Regions from separate parts of the Halomonas sp. 3H genome, predicted to be linked through region 2. Evidence: predicted binding sites of a transcription regulator. Region 2 holds the regulator's gene; each other region holds the start of a gene.

Region 1 (6,043 bases), 1.1 Mb from region 2:
TGATCACCGGAGCGGGCGAGGCGGCCGGCCAGCTCGGCGAGGGCAGCCAGCTGCGCGCCCTGGGGGTCTCGTCGCCGGAGCGAATGGGCGGCCCGCTGGCCGAGGTGCCCACCTATCAGGAGCAGGGCATCGACTACACCTTCGACATCTGGCGCGGCGTGATGGGCACCCCCGACATGCCCGCCGAGGCCGTGGCCTACTACGAGGAGCTGTTCGCACGGATGCTCGAGACCGACGGCTGGCAGCAGGCCCGTGACCAGCTCGGCTGGCTCGACGCCTACCAGGACAGCGAGGCCTTCGGTGACTTCCTCGACGCCCAGCAAGCGCAGTTCAGCGGCGTGCTCGGCGAGCTCGGCCTGCTCGGCGACTGAGCCTTCCTGACCCCGCGATCCCTGCCCGCCCCGTCTCCCCGGGGCGGGCCACCCGACCTCAGCCACTTGGTCCCCCGTTCCGCCTCGGGCGGGGGCCGGGAACGATTCCCATGACACGACTCAATTCCAACCAGATCCTGGCGCTGCTCCTGGCGCTGGTGGCACTGGGCTACCTGGCCATGGCCTGGCAGATCCCGGCCTTCCCGCTGCCGCGCCCCATCGACTCCGACCTCTTTCCCAAGGTGCTCGGCTTCACCCTGCTGGGGCTGTCGCTGCTGCTGTTCCTCGAACGCCCCCAGGCCCAGGACGCACCGCCGGCGCCCGATCCCGAGGAACAGGCCCGGCCGCTGCTGCTGCGCCCCTGGTCCCGGGTGGTGGTCACCGCCCTGGCGATCGCCGCCTATGCGCTGCTGCTGGTGCCGGTGGGCTTCGTGCTGGCCTCCACCCTGCTGGGTGTCGGCCTGACCGCCTACTACGGCTATCGCCGCCACGGGGTCAACCTGGCCGCCATCCTCGGGGTGGTGCTGGCCCTCTACCTGACCATGACCCGGGTCATGGACGTCTACCTGCCCACCGGCGTGCTGCCGTTCTGACCGGCTGGAGAGAGTGATCCCATGGAAGCCCTGAACAACCTGATGTACGGCTTCGGCATCGCGCTGGAGCCCATGAATATCGCCTACGTCTTCTTCGGCGTCTTCGCCGGCACCATCATCGGCATGCTCCCCGGCCTGGGGCCGATCAGCGCGCTGGCGCTGATGATCCCCATCACCTTCGCCATGGAGCCCTCGTCGGGCCTGATCCTGATGGCGGGGGTCTACTACGGCGCGATCTTCGGTGGCTCCACCTCATCGATCCTGCTCAACGCGCCGGGCGTAGCGGGCACCGTGGCCACCTCCTTCGACGGCTATCCCATGGCCAAGCAGGGCATGGCCGGCAAGGCGCTGGCCATCGCCGCCTATGCCTCCTTCATCGGTGGCACCATCTCCATCGTCTTCCTGATGCTGGTGGCCCCGCTGCTGTCGAAGGTGGCGGTCAGCTTCGGTCCGGCCGAGTACTTCGCTCTCATGGTGCTGGGCCTGACCGCGGTGGTCTCGCTCTCCGACAAGTCGCTGGTCAAGGGGCTGATCGCCGCGGTGGTTGGGGTGATGATCTCGATCATGGGCATCGACCTGCAGACCGGCACCGAGCGCTACACCTTCGGCTCGGCCCACCTGCTCGACGGCATCGACTTCCTGGTGGTGGCGCTGGGCATCTTCGCGCTGGCCGAGGTGTTCGTCATGCTGCTGCGCGGCGGCGGGGGCAAGGAGCAGCCACGCAACGCCATCGGCTCGCTCAGGCTGACACGGGGCGAGGTAAAGGAGATCGCCGGGCCCATCGGCAGAAGCTCGGTGCTGGGCTTCTTCACCGGGGTACTGCCCGGGGCCGGCGCGACGATCGGCTCCTTCCTCGGCTACAGCATGGAGAAGCGCCTGGCGAAGGATGGCGACAGCTTCGGCAAGGGCAACATCAAGGGCGTGGCGGCGCCGGAGTCCGCCAACAACGCCGCCTGCACCGGCTCCTTCGTGCCGCTGCTGACCCTGGGCGTGCCCGGGTCGGGCACCACGGCGGTGCTGCTCGGCGCGCTGCTGGTGATGGGGGTCACCCCCGGGCCGATGATGCTCGAGCAGCGCCCGGACGTCTTCTGGGGGGTGATCGCCAGCATGTACATCGGCAACATCTTTCTGCTGGTGCTCAACCTGCCGCTGATCCCGCTGATCGCCAGGATCCTCGACCTGCCACGCCCGCTGCTGCTCTCGCTGATCCTGATCTTCTGCATGATCGGCGTCTACGGCATGAGCTTCAGCGTCTTCGACCTGCTGCTGCTGCTTGGCTTCGGCCTGCTGGGCCTGGGCATGCGGCTGTTCGGCTTTCCAGCCGCGCCGCTGATCCTGGCGCTGATCCTCGGCAACATCATGGAGGAGTCCATGCGCCGCGCCCTGCAGATCTCCGGCGGCGACTGGATGATCTTCGTCGAGAAGCCGATCTCTCTGGTGCTGCTGGTCATCGCGCTGCTCTCCCTGGCGCTGCCGCTGGCCAGGAAGGCCCTGCAGCGCGCCCTGGCCTGAGCCTTCGCCTGCCGTGACCCCCGACAGGGGCGCCGATACCCTCGGCGCCCCTGTTGCGTTGTGGGTCGGGGAGGGCGCCTCGAGCGCCGGGGGCCGGTTGCATCGCCCCGGACCGGGGCGCGCACCGCGGGAGTGCAGCGGGGCGGGCGGCGCGGCAGGCGCGGTGCACGGGACGGCCGATCCCCGGGGTCTCCTGCACCGGACGGGTGCAGACCGGGGCCAGCGAGCCGCCGGTCCTGTCAAGCAACCTGCTGTTATATCGAGTCTTTCGTGGGAATGTCGCCTGATGGCGCAGCCCTTGCTTTGTCTTGTTGCCACACAACAACGACCCCCTCGGGGAGCAAGGAGATTCTCATGACCCTGTCCCATCGCAAGACGCCGTTCCATCGCAAGACCTTGGGACTGCGCCCGCTGACCACTGCGCTGCTGACCGCCTCCCTGCTGGGGGCCGGCGGCCAGGCCCTGGCCCAGGAGGACCCCATCAAGGTAGGCGTCCTGCACTCGCTCTCCGGCACCATGGCCATCAGCGAGACGGTGCTCAAGGACACCGTGGAGATGCTGGTCGCCAAGCAGAACGAGGAGGGCGGCCTGCTCGGCCGCCAGCTCGAGGCGGTGGTGGTGGACCCGGCCTCCAACTGGCCGCTGTTCGCCGAGCGCGCCCGGGAGCTGCTCGCCCAGCACGAGGTGGACGTGGTCTTCGGCAACTGGACCTCGGTGTCGCGCAAGGCGGTGCTGCCGGTCTTCGAGGAGCTCAACGGCCTGCTCTTCTACCCGGTGCAGTACGAGGGGGAGGAGTCCTCCGAGAACGTCTTCTACACCGGGGCGGCGCCCAACCAGCAGGCCATCCCGGCGGTGAACTACCTGCATGACCAGGTCGGCGTGGAGCGCTGGGTGCTGGCCGGCACCGACTACGTCTATCCGCGCACCACCAACCGCATCCTCGAGGCCTACCTCCAGGAGGAGTTCGGGGTGGCCGAGGAGGACATCCTGGTCAATTACACGCCGTTCGGCCACTCCGACTGGCAGAACATCGTCGCCGAGATCCGCCGCTTCGGCTCCGAGGGCAAGAAGACCGCCGTGGTCTCCACCATCAACGGCGACGCCAACGTGCCCTTCTACCGCGAGCTGGCCAACCAGGGCATCGACGCCGCGGACATCCCGGTGGTGGCCTTCTCGGTGGGCGAGCAGGAGCTGACCGGGATCGACACCGGTCCGCTGGTCGGCCACCTGGCCGCCTGGAACTACTTCATGAGCGTCGACACCGACGCCAACTACGACTTCATCGACGCCTGGATCGAGTGGACCGGCGACGAGGAGGCGGTGACCAACGACCCCATGGAGGCCCACTACATCGGCTTCAACATGTGGGCGGAAGCGGTGCGCAAGGCCGGCACCACCGACGTGGATGCGGTCAAGGACGCCATCATCGGCGTGGCCGTGCCCAACCTGACCGGCGGCTATGCGGCGATGATGCCCAACCACCACATCACCAAGCCGGTGCTGATCGGCGAGGTGCAGGACAACGGCCAGTTCGACATCGTCTGGCAGACGCCCTCCACCGTGGTCGGCGACGCTTGGTCCGACTACCTGCCGGGCTCCCGCGACCTGATCGCCGACTGGCGTGCCCCGATGCGCTGCGGCAACTACAACGTCGCCAGCGGCTCCTGCGGCGGCAGCACCGCGGCCGAGGAGGCCGAGGCCGCCCTGGCCGAGTAACGCCCGCTCCCGCCCCGCCGCTCGGCGGGGCGCACGCCCGCTTGACCCTTTTCGCTTCTCCCTACCGTGAAGGATGAACCCATGAGGCGTCTCCTTTTTTTCTGGCTGCTGGTGCTGCTGGCCGTGCCTCAGGGCGCCCAGGCCCAGCCCTCGGCTGACGACGACTCGGCCGCCATCGAACTGCTCGAGGCGCTGCACGTCGGCGCCTTTGCCGACAAGGCCGCCGGCATCGAAGCCATCGTGCAGAGCGACGACGAACGGGCCCGCGGCTGGCTGCAGGCTCTGCTCGACGGGCGACTGCAGCGTGCCGAGGACGGCCGCTTCGTGGTGGTGCTCGACAACCGCGGCCGCGACTGGCCGGTGGAGGATGCCCTCACCGGCGAGCCGCTCGGCGAGATGTCCCGTCGCGACCTGGACCGCATCGGCATCAACAACGCCCTGCGCAATCAGCTGCGCAGCGCTATCGCCGTGGTGGACCTCTACGCACCGGACCTCACGCTGCGCCGCGCCTCCGCCGAGCGGCTGCTGGGCGAGGTGGACGCCGACCTGGCCGGCCCCCTGGCCGAGGTGATCGAGGGCGAGGAGGACGCCCGGGTACGCCAGCGGCTGACCCAGGCACTGGCCATCCACCGCCTGGAGCAGGGCGAGGTGGCCGCCGTGGCGGACCTGGAAGGCAGCCTGCACCCCCGGGTGCGGGTGGCCCTTGCCCGCGCGGCTTCGGGCGACGACCCGGTGCTGGCCGATGCCGCCCGCAGTGCCCTCAACGGCATCGAGCAGATGCTCAAGGTCAACCGCGCCGCCGAGACCCTCTACTTCGGCCTCTCGCTGGGCTCGGTGCTGGTGCTGGCGGCCATCGGCCTGGCCATCACCTTCGGCGTGATGGGGGTGATCAACATGGCCCACGGCGAGCTGATCATGCTCGGCGCCTACACCACCTGGGCCATGCAGCAGCTGCTGCCCGGCCAGCCGGGCCTGGCGCTGGTGCTGGCGGTCCCCGCCGGCTTCCTGGTGGCGGCACTGGCCGGCATCGCCATCGAGCGCGGGGTGATCCAGTTCCTCAAGGGCCGGCCGCTGGAGACCCTGCTGGCCACCTTCGGCATCAGCCTGATCCTGCAGCAGCTGGTGCGCACGGTGATCTCGCCACAGAACCGCACCGTGGTCTCGCCGGAGTGGATGAGCGGCTCCATCGCCATCAACGACGCCCTGTCGCTGACGCTCAACCGCATGGTGGTGATCGGCTTCGCCCTGGCGGTGTTCGCCGGCCTGATGCTGATCATGCGCCGCACCCGGCTGGGCCTCGAGGTGCGGGCGGTGACCCAGAATCGCGCCATGGCACGCTCCATGGGCATCCGCGCGACCCGGGTCGATATCCTCACCTTCGCCCTGGGTTCCGGGGTCGCGGGCCTGGCCGGGGTGGCGCTCTCCCAGCTCACCAACGTCGGGCCCAACCTGGGCCAGAACTACATCATCGACTCCTTCATGGTGGTGGTGTTCGGCGGCGTCGGGAACCTCTGGGGCACCCTGGTGGCGGGCCTGTCGCTGGGCGTGATCAACCAGGTGCTGGAGCCCTGGGCCGGCGCCGTGCTGGCCAAGATCATCGTTCTGGTCTTCATCATCCTGTTCATCCAGAAACGCCCCCGCGGACTCTTTCCGCAGAAGGGCCGCGCGGCGGAGGGCTGACCCATGCAGGCTTCGAGATTCTGGCTGACGCGCCCCTTCGCGGAGCGCTCGACGCAGCTGTTCCTGGCCGTGCTGCTGGCCGCCATGACCCTGGTGACGCTGCTGCACGTGATGGTGCCCCAGGGCCATCCGCTCCACGTCAACGCCTATACCGTCAACCTCTTCGGCAAG
Region 2 (6,043 bases):
AGCAGCGACATGATGTTGGCGGCGTCGCCCTGCAGGGGGCCATTGGCCACGGTGACGCGCGAGGCGAAGGGCTGGCAGCACTGCACCAGCTTGGTGGCGGCGCGGGCGTGCAGGCCGCGCTTGTTGGTGAGGGTCAGCTGGCGTTGCGGCACGCGTCAGTTTCCTTGCTTTCCCTGGCCGTCGGGCGCTTCCTCCGCCCCTCCGGACTGGCGGGCCAGGGTGTCGTGGATGCCCAGCTCGCGGTGGCGCAGCCGCACGTTGGGGTGGTGCTCGGCCAGGCGCGCCGCGAGGCGCTCGGCCAGGTAGACGGAGCGGTGCTGGCCGCCGGTGCAGCCGATGGCCACCGTCAGGTAGCTGCGGTGGCTGGCCCGGTAGGCCGGCATCCAGCGCTCGACCCAGCCGAGGATGTCGTCGAGCATCTCGGCGACGATCGGGTAGCCCTCGAGGAAGGCGATGATCTCGGGGTCGCGGCCGGTGGCGCTGCGCAGGCGCGGGTCCCAGTAGGGGTTGGGCAGGCAGCGGGCATCGAAGACGATGTCGGCATCCAGGGGCACGCCGCGCTTGAAGCCGAAGGACTCGATGGTCAGGGTCAGCTGTTCGGCGCGGTGACGGGCCACCTGGTCGCTGATGCGTCCGCGCAGCTCGTGGACCGACAGGCGCGAGGTATCGATCACCAGGTCCGCCAGGTCGCGGATCTCGGCGAGCGCCTGCTCCTCGGAGTCGATGGCCTCGGCCAGGGTCATGTGGCTGTCCCGGGTCAGGGGGTGGCGGCGGCGCGTGGCGGAGTAGCGCTCGAGCAGGATGCGGGCATCGGTGGTCAGGTAGATCACCTGGCAGTCGATGCCGCGGCTGCGTACCTCCTCGAGCAGGCTGGGGAAGCGCTGCAGGGCCTGGGGCAGGTTGCGCGCGTCGATGCTCACGGCAATCGACGAGCGAGGCGATTCCGCGCCCTTGAGCTCGTCGACCAGCGACCCGAGCAGCATGGCGGGCAGGTTGTCGATGGCGTAGTAGCCGAGGTCCTCGAGCGCCTGCAGCGCGATCGACTTACCCGAGCCGGAACGGCCGCTGATGATCACGAGCTGCATGACGGGTCTCCTGGTCATTGAAGTGGCCGGGCGGCCCGCAGGGCTCAGGCCTGTCGTCGGATCGCCTCGATGAGTCGCTCGTGGAGCTCGCGCTGGCTCTCGCTGCGGCGCAGGGCGCTGCGGGTATCGGCATCGTTCATGATGCCGGCCACCTGGGCCAGCAGGGCCAGGTGGGCGTCGTCGGCCTCTTCCGGCACCAGCAGCACGAAGACCAGGTCGACCGGCTCGCCGTCGATGGCATCGAAGTCCACCGGCTCGGCCAGCTTGAGGAAGCCGGCGATCGGGGTCTTGCAGTGGGGGCTCCGGGCATGGGGAATCGCCACCCCGTTGCCGATGCCGGTGCTGCCCAGCCGTTCACGGCCGATCAGGCGGCTGAAGACTTCCTGACTGTCGAGGCTGGGGGTGTTCTGGGCGATGAAGGTGCTGAAGAACTCCAGCACCCGCTTCTTGCTTCCCCCGGGCACACCGAACAGGGTGCGCTCGGGGGGCAGGATGGTTTCCAGTGTCATGGTGAATCAGCGGGCGCCGGCGCCCTGGGCGCGGGCCTGGGCCTTCTCCTTGTGCTTGACCAGCTGGCGGTCCACCTTGTCGGCCAGGGCATCGATGGCGGCGTACATGTCGCCGTCCTGGGCTTCGGCATGCAGGTCGGCACCGGCGGCGTGCAGGGTGCAGGCGGCGAGCTGGCGCTCCTTCTCCACGGACAGGGTCACCTGGACATTGGTGATGTTGTCGTAGTGGCGCTCCACGCGAGCCAGTTTCTCGTTCACATAGCCACGCAGGGCATCGGTCAGTTCCACATGATGGCCGGTGATGTTGACTTGCATGACACGCTCCTTGCTCGTTGGTTGTGATTCGATTGTAACCCTTTTTCCTGCCTTGCATACCCCCCGCGCCGGCAGCGTCGAGCGGTGCGTTGACGCGGGTCAGCGAAGGCGCTTGCGCTCGCTGGAAGAGGGGATGCCCATGGCCTCGCGGGTGACTGTGGAGAGCGCCACGGTCCACCCGGATTCAACGCAGCCGCTTGCGCTCGCTGGAGGAGGGGATTCCCATGGCCTCCCTGTACTTCGCCACGGTCCTGCGCGCCACCTGGATGCCGGCTTCGTCGAGCAGGGCGACCAGCTTGCTGTCGGAGAGCGGCTTGCGCGGGGGCTCCTCCTGGATCAGCTTGCGGATGCGGGCGCGAATGGCGGTGCTGGAGTGGGCGTCGCCCTCGCCGTTGCCGCCGACATGGCTGGAGAAGAAGTACTTCAGCTCGAACACGCCCCGCGGGGTATGGATGTACTTCTGGGTGGTGACCCGGGAGATGGTCGACTCGTGCATCTCCACCGCCTGGGCGATGTCGGCCAGGATCAGCGGCTTCATCGCCTCCTCGCCCTGCTCGAGGAAGTCGAGCTGGCGGGCCATGATCTCGCGGCCGACCCGGAGCAGGGTGTCGTTGCGGCTGGAGAGGCTCTTGAGCAGCCAGCGCGCCTCCTGCAGGTGGTCCTTGAGGAACTGGTTGTCCTGGCTCTTGTCGGCGCGGCGGATCAGGGCGGCGTAATCGGGCTGGATCCGCAGCCGCGGCAGGGCGTCCGGGTTGAGCTCGATCTTCCAGCCGCGGCTGTCATAGCGGGCGACGAGGTCGGGGATCACGTAGTCGCTGTCCACGCTGGCGAAGGCGCTGCCGGGTCGCGGATCGAGCGAGCGGACCAGGGCGATCACCGTTTCCAGGTCGTCGTCGTCGAGCCCCAGCCGCCGCTTGAGCAGGCGGCGGTCGTCGCCGGCCAGGGCCTCGAGGAACTGGCGCACCAGGCGGCGGGCCTGGGGCAGCAGGGGGGTGTTGTCGGGCAGGGTGGCGAGCTGCAGCATCAGGCACTCGCGCAGATCGCGGGCGAAGACCCCGGTGGGCTCGAACTGCTGCAGGCGCAACAGCACCTGCTCCACCTCGCGGCTGCGCAGGCCGTCGAGGCCCTGGCGGCGCAGCCCGTCACGAATCTCGTCGAGGGGCTGGGCCAGGTAGCCGGCGTCGTCCACGGCATCGATCAGGCTCTCGGCGATCTGCAGCTGGCGAGGCTCGAGGTCGGTCATTGCCAGCTGCCAGGCGAGGTGGCCCCGCAGGCTCTGTCCCTCGGCCTGGCGCTCGAAGTCCGGCCCTTCCCCCCCGCCGGCGGGGGCGCCCAGGTCCTGGTAGGTGTCCGACCAGTCGCTGTCGGTGGAGAGTTCCGCGGGGATCTCGCTGGACCAGTCATCCTCGGGTGTCTCGGCGACCGCCTGCTCGCCGAACCCCTCCTCGAGTTCCAGCATCGGGTTGGACTCCATCGCCTGCTGGATCTCCTGGCGCAGGTCCAGGGTGGAGAGCTGCAGCAGGGCGATGGCCTGCTGCAGCTGGGGGGTCATGGTCAGCTGGGTGCCGACGCGCAGCTGAAGGGAGGCTTTCATGGCCATCGGTGAGGTCTGCTCTCTTCGCCGGAAAGCCTCACCCTAGTCCGCGGCAGGGCCCGATGCAAGCCTCCGGGAGAGGAAAATGCAGCAATAAGCGTGCCAAGCGCAATCCTCATGCCGTCGCGATATAACGACATGTACTTCAGTGACTTGTGGAAGCGTTCGGGCTAGAGACGGAAGTCCTCGCCCAGGTAGACCTCACGCACCCGCTGGTTGGCGAGGATCGAGTCGGGGCTGCCCTCGGCGATGATCTTGCCGTCGCCGACGATGTAGGCGGTGTCGCAGATGTCGAGGGTCTCGCGGACGTTGTGGTCGGTGATCAGCACGCCGATGTCCCGGGCCTTGAGCTGGCGGATGATGCCCTTGATCTCCCCCACCGAGATGGGGTCGACGCCGGCGAAGGGCTCGTCGAGCAGGATGAAGGCGGGCTCGGTGGCCAGGGCCCGGGCGATCTCCACCCGGCGCCGCTCGCCCCCGGAGAGGCTCATGCCCAGGTTGTCGCGGATATGCGTCACATGGAACTCCTCGAGGAGCTGCTCGAGGCGGGCGCGGCGGGCCGGGCGGTCGAGGTCCTTGCGGGTCTCGAGGATCGCCATGATGTTGTCGGCCACCGAGAGCTTGCGGAAGATCGAGGCCTCCTGGGGCAGGTAGCCGATCCCGGCCCGGGCGCGCTGGTGCATGGCGGCCCGGGAGAGGTCGAGCCCGTCGATGTACACCTCGCCGGCATCGGCGCGCACCAGGCCCACGATCATGTAGAAGGAGGTGGTCTTGCCGGCGCCGTTGGGGCCCAGCAGGCCGACGATGCGGCCCTGGTCGATGGAGAGGCTGATGTCCTGCACCACGCGGCGGCGCTTGTAGCTCTTGGCCAGGTGGCGGGCGTGAAGGGTCTTCATGGGGTCGCCTTACTGCTCGGGCTGGAGGGTCATGCGGATGCGCTGGCGTCCCTCGACGCCTTCGCCCTCGGCACGGGCCTGGACCACGCGGCGGTCGAGGAAGTACTCGAGGTAGCCGCCGTCGAAGGTGTCGCCGCCCTGGTGCAGCTCGGCCCGGTCGATCAGCTCCACCCGGCGTTCGGCCACGTGGTAGATGATGGTGCGGCCCCAGCCCCGGACCACCGGCTCGGCCGGGTCGGGCTGCTGCTCGATATAGGCGCGCTCGCCGGTGGCGATGGCACGGGTGAGCTCGCCGGCGGCGTTGCGGCGGATCTCCACCCGGTCGCCGGTGAGCTGCATGCTGCCCTGGCGGATGTCCACGTCGCCGGTGTAGACGGCGGTGCCGGCGCGGTCGTCCAGGTCGAGGCGGTCGGCCTCCACCTCGATGGGCGCGGAGGCATCTCCCTGCTGCGCCAGGGCCGGGGCGGTGGCCAGCGGCAGCAGCAGGCAGAGCAGCAGGGCGAAGGGGGGCTTCATGGCGGGGACTCCTCTCGGGTCTCGGGCGGATGGTGGCCGCGCACATTGTCGGTCAGCCGCGCCCGGTTGTCATGGATCCAGGCATCGAAGCGGTCGCCGCTCATGCGCTGGGGGGGCTGGCGCAGCAGGGCCGGGGTGTCGCTCCAGGCGTGGCCGGTATCGGCGTCGAAGTGCAGGACCTCGGTGTCTAGCTGCCAGCGCTCCTCGGGGGCGTTGAGCCGGGCGTCGCCGGAGAGCGTCAGCGGGTTGCCGCCGGGCCCCAGCACGCCGCTGTCGGCCCGGGCGTACCAGACCCGCCCGGCGCTGTCGTGGAGCCGGGCGTCGGGGGTCTGCAGGCGGGTCACGTCGTCGTGGGGGGTATGCACCAGGCGCGGCGTGTCGAGGCGCTGGTGGGCGCGGCCCTCGGCGTCGAAGCGGGTCAGGCGGGCGCCCTCGAGGTAGTAGTCGGGCTCGCCCGCCTCGTCCCGGGGGACCTCCCCGTACTCCGGCCCGCCGCGCGGGTCGAGCAGGACGAGGGCGCCGCCCAGGGCCAGCAGGATCAGCAGCAGCCAGACCCGGAAGGAGGGGCGGGGCAGGGACCACGCCATGGGCTCAGTTGACCCCGTGGAGGTAGGTGTCGAGCACCGCGTCCCAGTGGCCCTGGGCCCTCAGCAGGGTGTCACAGATCTCGCGCACGGCGCCGTGGCCGCCGGCCCGTTCGGTCACCCAGTCGGCATGCTTCTGGATGTAGTCCGGGGCGGAGGGGACGCTGATGCCGATCCCGGCGCGCCGGATGGCGCCCACATCGGGCATGTCGTCGCCGCAGTAGGCCGCCTGGTCGAACTCGAGGCCGAGCCGGGTGCAGAGGTCGCGCAGCACCGGCAGCTTCTTCTCCACGCCCTGGAAGACGTGCTTGATGCCCAGGGCGGCGGCCCGCCGGCTCACCGTGGGGGAATCCCGGCCGGTGATCAGCGCCACTTCGATGCCGGCCCGCTTGAGCAGCTTGAGGCCGTGGCCGTCCATGACGTTGAAGGCCTTGATCTCGATGCCGTCGGCCTGGAAGTAGAGCTGGCCGTCGGTGAGGACGCCGTCCACGTCCAGGGCCAGCAGGCGGATCCGGCGCAGCCGGTCGACCAGGCGGGGGTCTTG
Region 3 (6,043 bases), 1.5 Mb from region 2:
CAGGTACTGCTCGTTGTGGGGGTTCAGGCCGGTGGTCAGCGGGACCCGCTCAACAACGCGCACGCCGGCGCTGGTCAGGGCCTCGACCTTGCGCGGGTTGTTAGTCATCAGTCTAAGCGATGCGACGCCAAGGTGCTCGAGCATCGGCACGCAGAGGTCATAGCGGCGCAGGTCGGCACCGAAGCCGAGGCGCTCGTTGGCCTCCACGGTGTCGGCGCCCTGGTCCTGCAGGTGGTAGGCGCGGATCTTGTTGAGCAGGCCGATGCCGCGTCCCTCCTGGCGCAGGTAGAGCAGCATCCCGCGTCCCGCCTCGGCGATGCGTTTCAGCGCCTCCTGCAGCTGGTAGCCGCAGTCGCAGCGCATCGAGAACAGCGCATCGCCGGTCAGGCACTCGGAGTGGACCCGCCCCAGCACCGGCTCGCCATCGGCGACGTCGCCGAGCGTCAGGGCGATATGGTCCTTGCCGGTGGCCTCATCCTCGAAGCCATGCATGGTGAAGGTGGCCCAGGGGGTGGGCAGCCGGGAGGCGGCGATGAATCGGATCGTCACGGGGTACCTCGGTGTCAGGCCCTTCTTTGACCACGGCAGGGCGATGCCGGCGGGTGGGGGCCTATTCTAGCAGGAAGCCGCGCCGGGCTCACGACCGCAGCCCCAGGCGCCATGATCGGGTACAATATGGCCCACATTTCCCGTGGATGACCGCCTGCATGGAACTCAAGAACGATCGCTTTCTGCGCGCCCTGGCGCGTCAGCCTGTGGACCGCACCCCGGTATGGATGATGCGCCAGGCCGGCCGCTACCTGCCGGAGTATCGCGCCACCCGCGCCGAGGCCGGGAACTTCATGGACCTCTGTCGCAACCAGGACCTGGCCTGCGAGGTCACCCTGCAGCCTCTGGAGCGCTACCCGCTGGATGCGGCGATCCTCTTCTCGGATATCCTCACCATCCCCGATGCCATGGGGCTGGGGCTCTACTTCGAGACCGGCGAGGGACCCAAGTTCCGCAAGCCGGTGCGCAGCGCCGAGGACGTGGCGGCGCTCGCCGTGCCCGACGCCGAGCGCGACCTGGACTACGTGATGCGCGCGGTCTCCACCATCCGTCGCGAGCTGAACGGCCGGGTGCCGCTGATCGGCTTCTCCGGCAGCCCCTGGACCCTGGCCACCTACATGGTCGAGGGCAGCTCCAGCAAGGACTTCCGCCACGTCAAGACCATGCTCTACGACACGCCCAGCGTGATGCATGACCTGCTCGACACCCTGGCCACGGCGGTCACCGAGTACCTCAACGCCCAGATCCGTGCCGGCGCCCAGGCGGTGCAGATCTTCGACACCTGGGGCGGGGCGCTCTCCACTCCCGCCTACCTGGAGTTCTCGCTGCGCTACATGGAGCAGATCGTCGCCGGCCTGATCCGCGACCACGACGGCAGGCGCGTGCCGGTGATCCTGTTCACCAAGAACGGCGGCCAGTGGCTCGAGGACATCGCCCTGGCGGGCCCCGATGCCGTGGGCATCGACTGGACCACCGAGCTCGCCGACGCCCGCGCCCGGGTCGGCCACAAGGTGGCCCTGCAGGGCAACCTGGACCCGAACGTGCTGTTCGCCCGCCCGTCGGCGATCCGTGCCGAGGTGGCGCGCATCCTCGACAGCTACGGCGCCGGCCCCGGGCACGTGTTCAACCTGGGCCACGGCATCAGCCAGTTCACCGACCCCGACAACGTCACCGCCTTCATGGAGGCGCTGCATGAGCTGAGCCCGGCCTACCACCGCCGGATCCAGCATGGCTGACGAGGCCTGGCGGAACCGGCTGAAAAGCCTGCATGACCGGCGCCGCCTGTGGGCGGCGCTGGCCGTCCTGGGGGCGCTGGCCATCGCCCTGGGCAGCCTGACGCCGGGCAGCGAGATGCCCTCGAACCTGCCCTGGGACAAGCTCAACCACTTCGTCGGCTACGCCGGCCTGGCCGGGCTGATCGGCCTGGCCGGGGTGCGCCTGCCGCGTGCCTTCCTGGCCGCCGTGCTCTTCGGCATCGCCATCGAAGTTGCCCAGGTCCCGGTGCCGGGGCGCAGCGGCGGCGACTGGGCCGACATCCTCGCCAACTCCCTCGGCGCCGCCTTCGCGGTGGTGCTGCTCCACCTGCTGCGGCGGGGACTCTGGCCGCGGCCCTGAGCCGCGAGAGTCCCGCCGGCTACCCCCCTGCGCCCCGCTGCCGAGACCGGCCGCGGGGCGCCTCGCGTTCGGCGCAATGGACGCACCGCCATGGTGCCGCGGGGCCCTGCCGTGCGCCAGGGCGGCGCCGTGGCAGCGTCATCGGGGCGGGGATTCCACTCCCCCGGCAGCGTTGAAAGCGCAGGATTCCTGGCACCCGGCGGATATGGAATGATCCTTGCTGCAGTCAGCGCGCATGCTGCGGGCATGCGTGACAACACGAACAACACTCCAAGATGCGAGGGAAGATCCCCATGCTGAATAACAACAAGCTGCTCCTGCTGGCCTCCGCCGGCGCCATGGCCTTCGCGGCCACCTCCGTCGCCCAGGCCTCCACCCTCGACGAGACCCGCGACCGTGGTGCCGTGCAGTGCGGCGTCAGCGATGGCCTGCCGGGCTTCTCGGCCCCGGACGACGAGGGCGAGTGGCAGGGCCTGGACGTCGACGTCTGCCGTGCCGTGGCGGCCGCGGTGTTCGGCGACTCCGAGGCGGTGCGTTACGTGTCCCTCAACGCCGTGGAGCGCTTCACCGCGCTGCAGTCCGGCGAGGTGGACGTGCTCTCCCGCAACACCACCTGGACCACCACCCGCGACACCACCCTGGGCCTCAACTTCACCGGCGTGACCTTCTACGACGGCATCGGTTTCATGATCCACCGCGACATGGGCATCGAGAGCGCCAAGGAGCTCGACGGCGCGGCGATCTGCGTGCAGTCCGGCACCACCACCGAGCTCAACGTGGCCGACTACTTCCGCGCCAACGACATGGAGTTCGACCCCATCGTCTTCGACACCTCCGAGCAGACCGTCGGCGGCTACGAGGCGGGCCGCTGCGACGTGCTGACCTCCGATACCTCCCAGCTGGCGGCGCTGCGCATCCAGCTCGCCGAGCCGGACGCCTCCATGATCCTGCCGGAGATCATCTCCAAGGAGCCGCTGGGCCCGGTGGTGCGTCAGGGCGACGACCAGTGGTTCAACATCGTCAAGTGGTCGCTGTTCGCCATGCTCAACGCCGAGGAGATGGGCATCACCCAGGACAACGTCGACGAGATGCTCGAGTCCGAGGATCCTGACGTCGCGCGCCTGCTCGGCCAGGACGGCAACTACGGCGAGGGCATGGGGCTCTCCGCCGACTGGGCCTACAACATCATCAAGCAGGTGGGCAACTACGGCGAGACCTTCGACCGCAACGTCGGCATGGGCTCCCCGCTGGAGATCGAGCGCGGCATCAACGCCCTGTGGACCGAGGGCGGCATCCAGTACGCCCCGCCGATCCGCTGAGTGGCCTGCCCCGGTGCCGCCCGGTGCCGGGGCACCGACCCGACCGTCGCCCCGGGGATCCCGGGCCGGCGGTCCCGCACGCTGCTTGACGGATCCAGGCGGAGACCTTCCCCATGTCCACAAGACCCCAGGCCCGGCCGGCGGGCCCCAGGCCGCCGTTCTGGCGCGACCGTGCCAAGCGGGCGCTGATCTTCCAGCTGCTGCTGGTGGCCGCCGTCGCGGCCTTCCTGATCTTCATCATCGGCAATACCCAGGCGAACCTCGCCCAGCGAGGCATCACCACCGGCTTCGGCTTCCTCAATAACACCGCGGGCTTCGGCATCGTCCAGAGCCTGATCGACTACTCCTCCCAGAGCACCTACGGCCGCACCTTCCTGGTCGGGCTGCTCAATACCCTGCTGGTCTCGGCCCTCGGCGTGCTGGCGGCGACGATCATCGGCTTCACGGTGGGGATCGCCCGGCTGTCGCCCAACTGGCTGATCGCACGGCTGGCCAGCGGCTACATCGAGATCTTCCGTAACATCCCGCTGCTGCTGCAGATCTTCTTCTGGTACTTCGCCGTGCTGCGCGCCCTGCCGAGCCCCCGGGACAGCATCTCCCTGGGCGAGGCGGTGTTCCTCAACGTGCGCGGCCTGTTTCTGCCGGAGCCGCTCTTCGAGTCCGGCTTCGGCCTGATCCCGCTGGCCCTGGCCGTCGCCGTGGTCGCCAGCATCGCCCTGGTGATCTGGAACCGACGCCGCCACGAGGCCACCGGCCGGCGCCTGCCGGCGGGCTGGATATCCCTGGCACTGATCGTCGGCCTGCCGCTCGCGGTGCTGGTCGCCACCGGGGTGCCGGTGACCTGGGATGTGCCGGAGCTGCGTGGCTTCAACTTCCGCGGCGGCATCACGGTGATCCCGGAGTTCCTGGCCCTGTGGCTGGCGCTCTCCATCTACACGGCCTCGTTCATCGCCGAGATCGTGCGCTCGGGCATCCAGGCGATCCCCCACGGCCAGACCGAGGCGGCCCAGGCGCTGAGCCTGCCCCAGGGGCTGGTGCTGCGGCTGGTGGTGGTGCCCCAGGCGCTGCGGGTGATCATCCCGCCGCTCACCAGTCAGTACCTCAACCTGATCAAGAACTCCTCGCTGGCCACCGCCATCGGCTACCCGGACCTGGTCTCGGTGTTCGCCGGCACGACCCTCAACCAGACGGGGCAGGCCATCGAGGTGATCGCCATGACCATGGCGGTCTACCTCACCATCAGCCTGCTGGTGTCGATGTTCATGAACTGGTTCAACGCCCGCGTGGCGCTGGTGGAACGCTAGGAGAGGCGCCATGACACACAACGACAAGATGATCGAGGCGCGGCCGGCGCCGATCCGCACCGTGGGCCCCCTGGCCTGGCTGCGCGCCAACCTGTTCAGCGGCCCGGTCAACACGGTGTTCACCCTGGTGGGCCTCTACCTGCTCTACGTGCTGCTGACGCCGACGATCCAGTGGGCGATCATCGACGCCGACTGGATCGGCACCAGCCGCGACGACTGCTCACGGGAGGGCGCCTGCTGGGTGTTCGTCAACGCCCGCCTGACCCAGTTCATCTACGGGCTCTACCCCCGCGATGAGCTGTGGCGGGTGAATATCGTCTTCGCCGGCTTCGCGGTGCTGATCGCCTGGCTGGCGATCCCGCGGCTGCCCTTCAAGCGCTGGGTGGCCATCGCGACCCTGCTGGCCTTCCCGGTGTTCGCCTACGTGATGCTCTACGGCGGCCACTTCGGCCTGCGGCTGGTGGAGACCCACCGCTGGGGCGGGCTGATGCTGACCCTGATCCTGGCCGTGGTGGGGATGGTGGCGGCCCTGCCCATCGGCATCCTGCTGGCCCTCGGGCGCCGCTCGCAGATGCCCATCGTCAAGAGCTTCTGCGTGGTGTTCATCGAGTTCTGGCGCGGCGTGCCGCTGATCACCATCCTCTTCATGGCTTCGGTGATGCTGCCGCTGTTCCTGCCCACCGGGGTCAGCGTCGACCGCCTGGTGCGGGCGCTGATCGGCATCACCCTGTTCCAGAGCGCCTACATGGCGGAGGTGATTCGCGGGGGGCTGCAGGCGATTCCCCGGGGGCAGGAGGAGGCCGCCGCGGCGCTGGGGATGGGCTATTGGCAGCGCATGGGGCTGATCGTGCTGCCCCAGGCGCTGAAGATGATGATCCCCGGGATCGTCAACACCTTCATCTCGCTGTTCAAGGACACCACCCTGGTGATGATCATCGGGCTCTTCGACCTGCTGGGCATCGTCCAGGCGGCGCTGTCCGACTCCCGCTGGCTGGGCTTCGCCCTGGAGGGCTACGTGTTCGCCGCGTTCATGTTCTGGATCTTCTGCTTCAGCATGTCGCGCTACAGCCAGTACCTGGAGCGGAAACTGCATACCGGCCATCAACGCTAGGCAGCGGCGCCACCCGAATCGAGGAACGACGACAATGAGTGAACAGGCAACCCAGTCCCTGGCCGGCGCCGAGACCCCGATGGTCGAGATGCGCGGCGTCAACAAGTGGTACGGCGACTTCCACGTGCTGAGGGATATCGACCTCA

What was found. Region 2 encodes sigma-54, which starts transcription at its own class of promoters, with help from an activator protein. Its sites were predicted from a motif close to TGGCACNNNNNTTGCTNT; they were not measured.
Region 1: a site for sigma-54 is predicted at 2,764-2,781, ahead of urtA (urea ABC transporter substrate-binding protein). Genes of this name have one in related genera too.
Region 3: a site for sigma-54 is predicted at 2,370-2,387, ahead of NFC98_RS00450 (amino acid ABC transporter substrate-binding protein). Genes of this name have one in related genera too.

What each region holds. Positions count from the first base shown of each region.
Region 1 is NZ_CP100360.1:1,437,644-1,443,686, forward strand. It holds gene NFC98_RS06745 (tripartite tricarboxylate transporter substrate binding protein) at 1-371, shown strand, start outside; gene NFC98_RS06750 (tripartite tricarboxylate transporter TctB family protein) at 482-964, shown strand; gene NFC98_RS06755 (tripartite tricarboxylate transporter permease) at 986-2,476, shown strand; gene urtA (urea ABC transporter substrate-binding protein) at 2,831-4,192, shown strand; gene urtB (urea ABC transporter permease subunit UrtB) at 4,274-5,872, shown strand; gene urtC (urea ABC transporter permease subunit UrtC) at 5,876-6,043, shown strand, end outside.
Region 2 is NZ_CP100360.1:2,540,541-2,546,583, reverse strand. It holds gene NFC98_RS11870 (HPr family phosphocarrier protein) at 1-152, opposite strand, end outside; gene rapZ (RNase adapter RapZ) at 156-1,085, opposite strand; gene ptsN (PTS IIA-like nitrogen regulatory protein PtsN) at 1,130-1,594, opposite strand; gene raiA (ribosome-associated translation inhibitor RaiA) at 1,601-1,909, opposite strand; gene NFC98_RS11850 (RNA polymerase factor sigma-54) at 2,094-3,509, opposite strand; gene lptB (LPS export ABC transporter ATP-binding protein) at 3,674-4,399, opposite strand; gene lptA (lipopolysaccharide transport periplasmic protein LptA) at 4,409-4,915, opposite strand; gene lptC (LPS export ABC transporter periplasmic protein LptC) at 4,912-5,502, opposite strand; gene NFC98_RS11830 (HAD family hydrolase) at 5,507-6,043, opposite strand, start outside.
Region 3 is NZ_CP100360.1:94,237-100,279, forward strand. It holds gene ribA (GTP cyclohydrolase II) at 1-549, opposite strand, end outside; gene hemE (uroporphyrinogen decarboxylase) at 708-1,784, shown strand; gene NFC98_RS00445 (VanZ family protein) at 1,777-2,163, shown strand; gene NFC98_RS00450 (amino acid ABC transporter substrate-binding protein) at 2,457-3,482, shown strand; gene NFC98_RS00455 (amino acid ABC transporter permease) at 3,596-4,786, shown strand; gene NFC98_RS00460 (amino acid ABC transporter permease) at 4,797-5,897, shown strand; gene NFC98_RS00465 (amino acid ABC transporter ATP-binding protein) at 5,977-6,043, shown strand, end outside.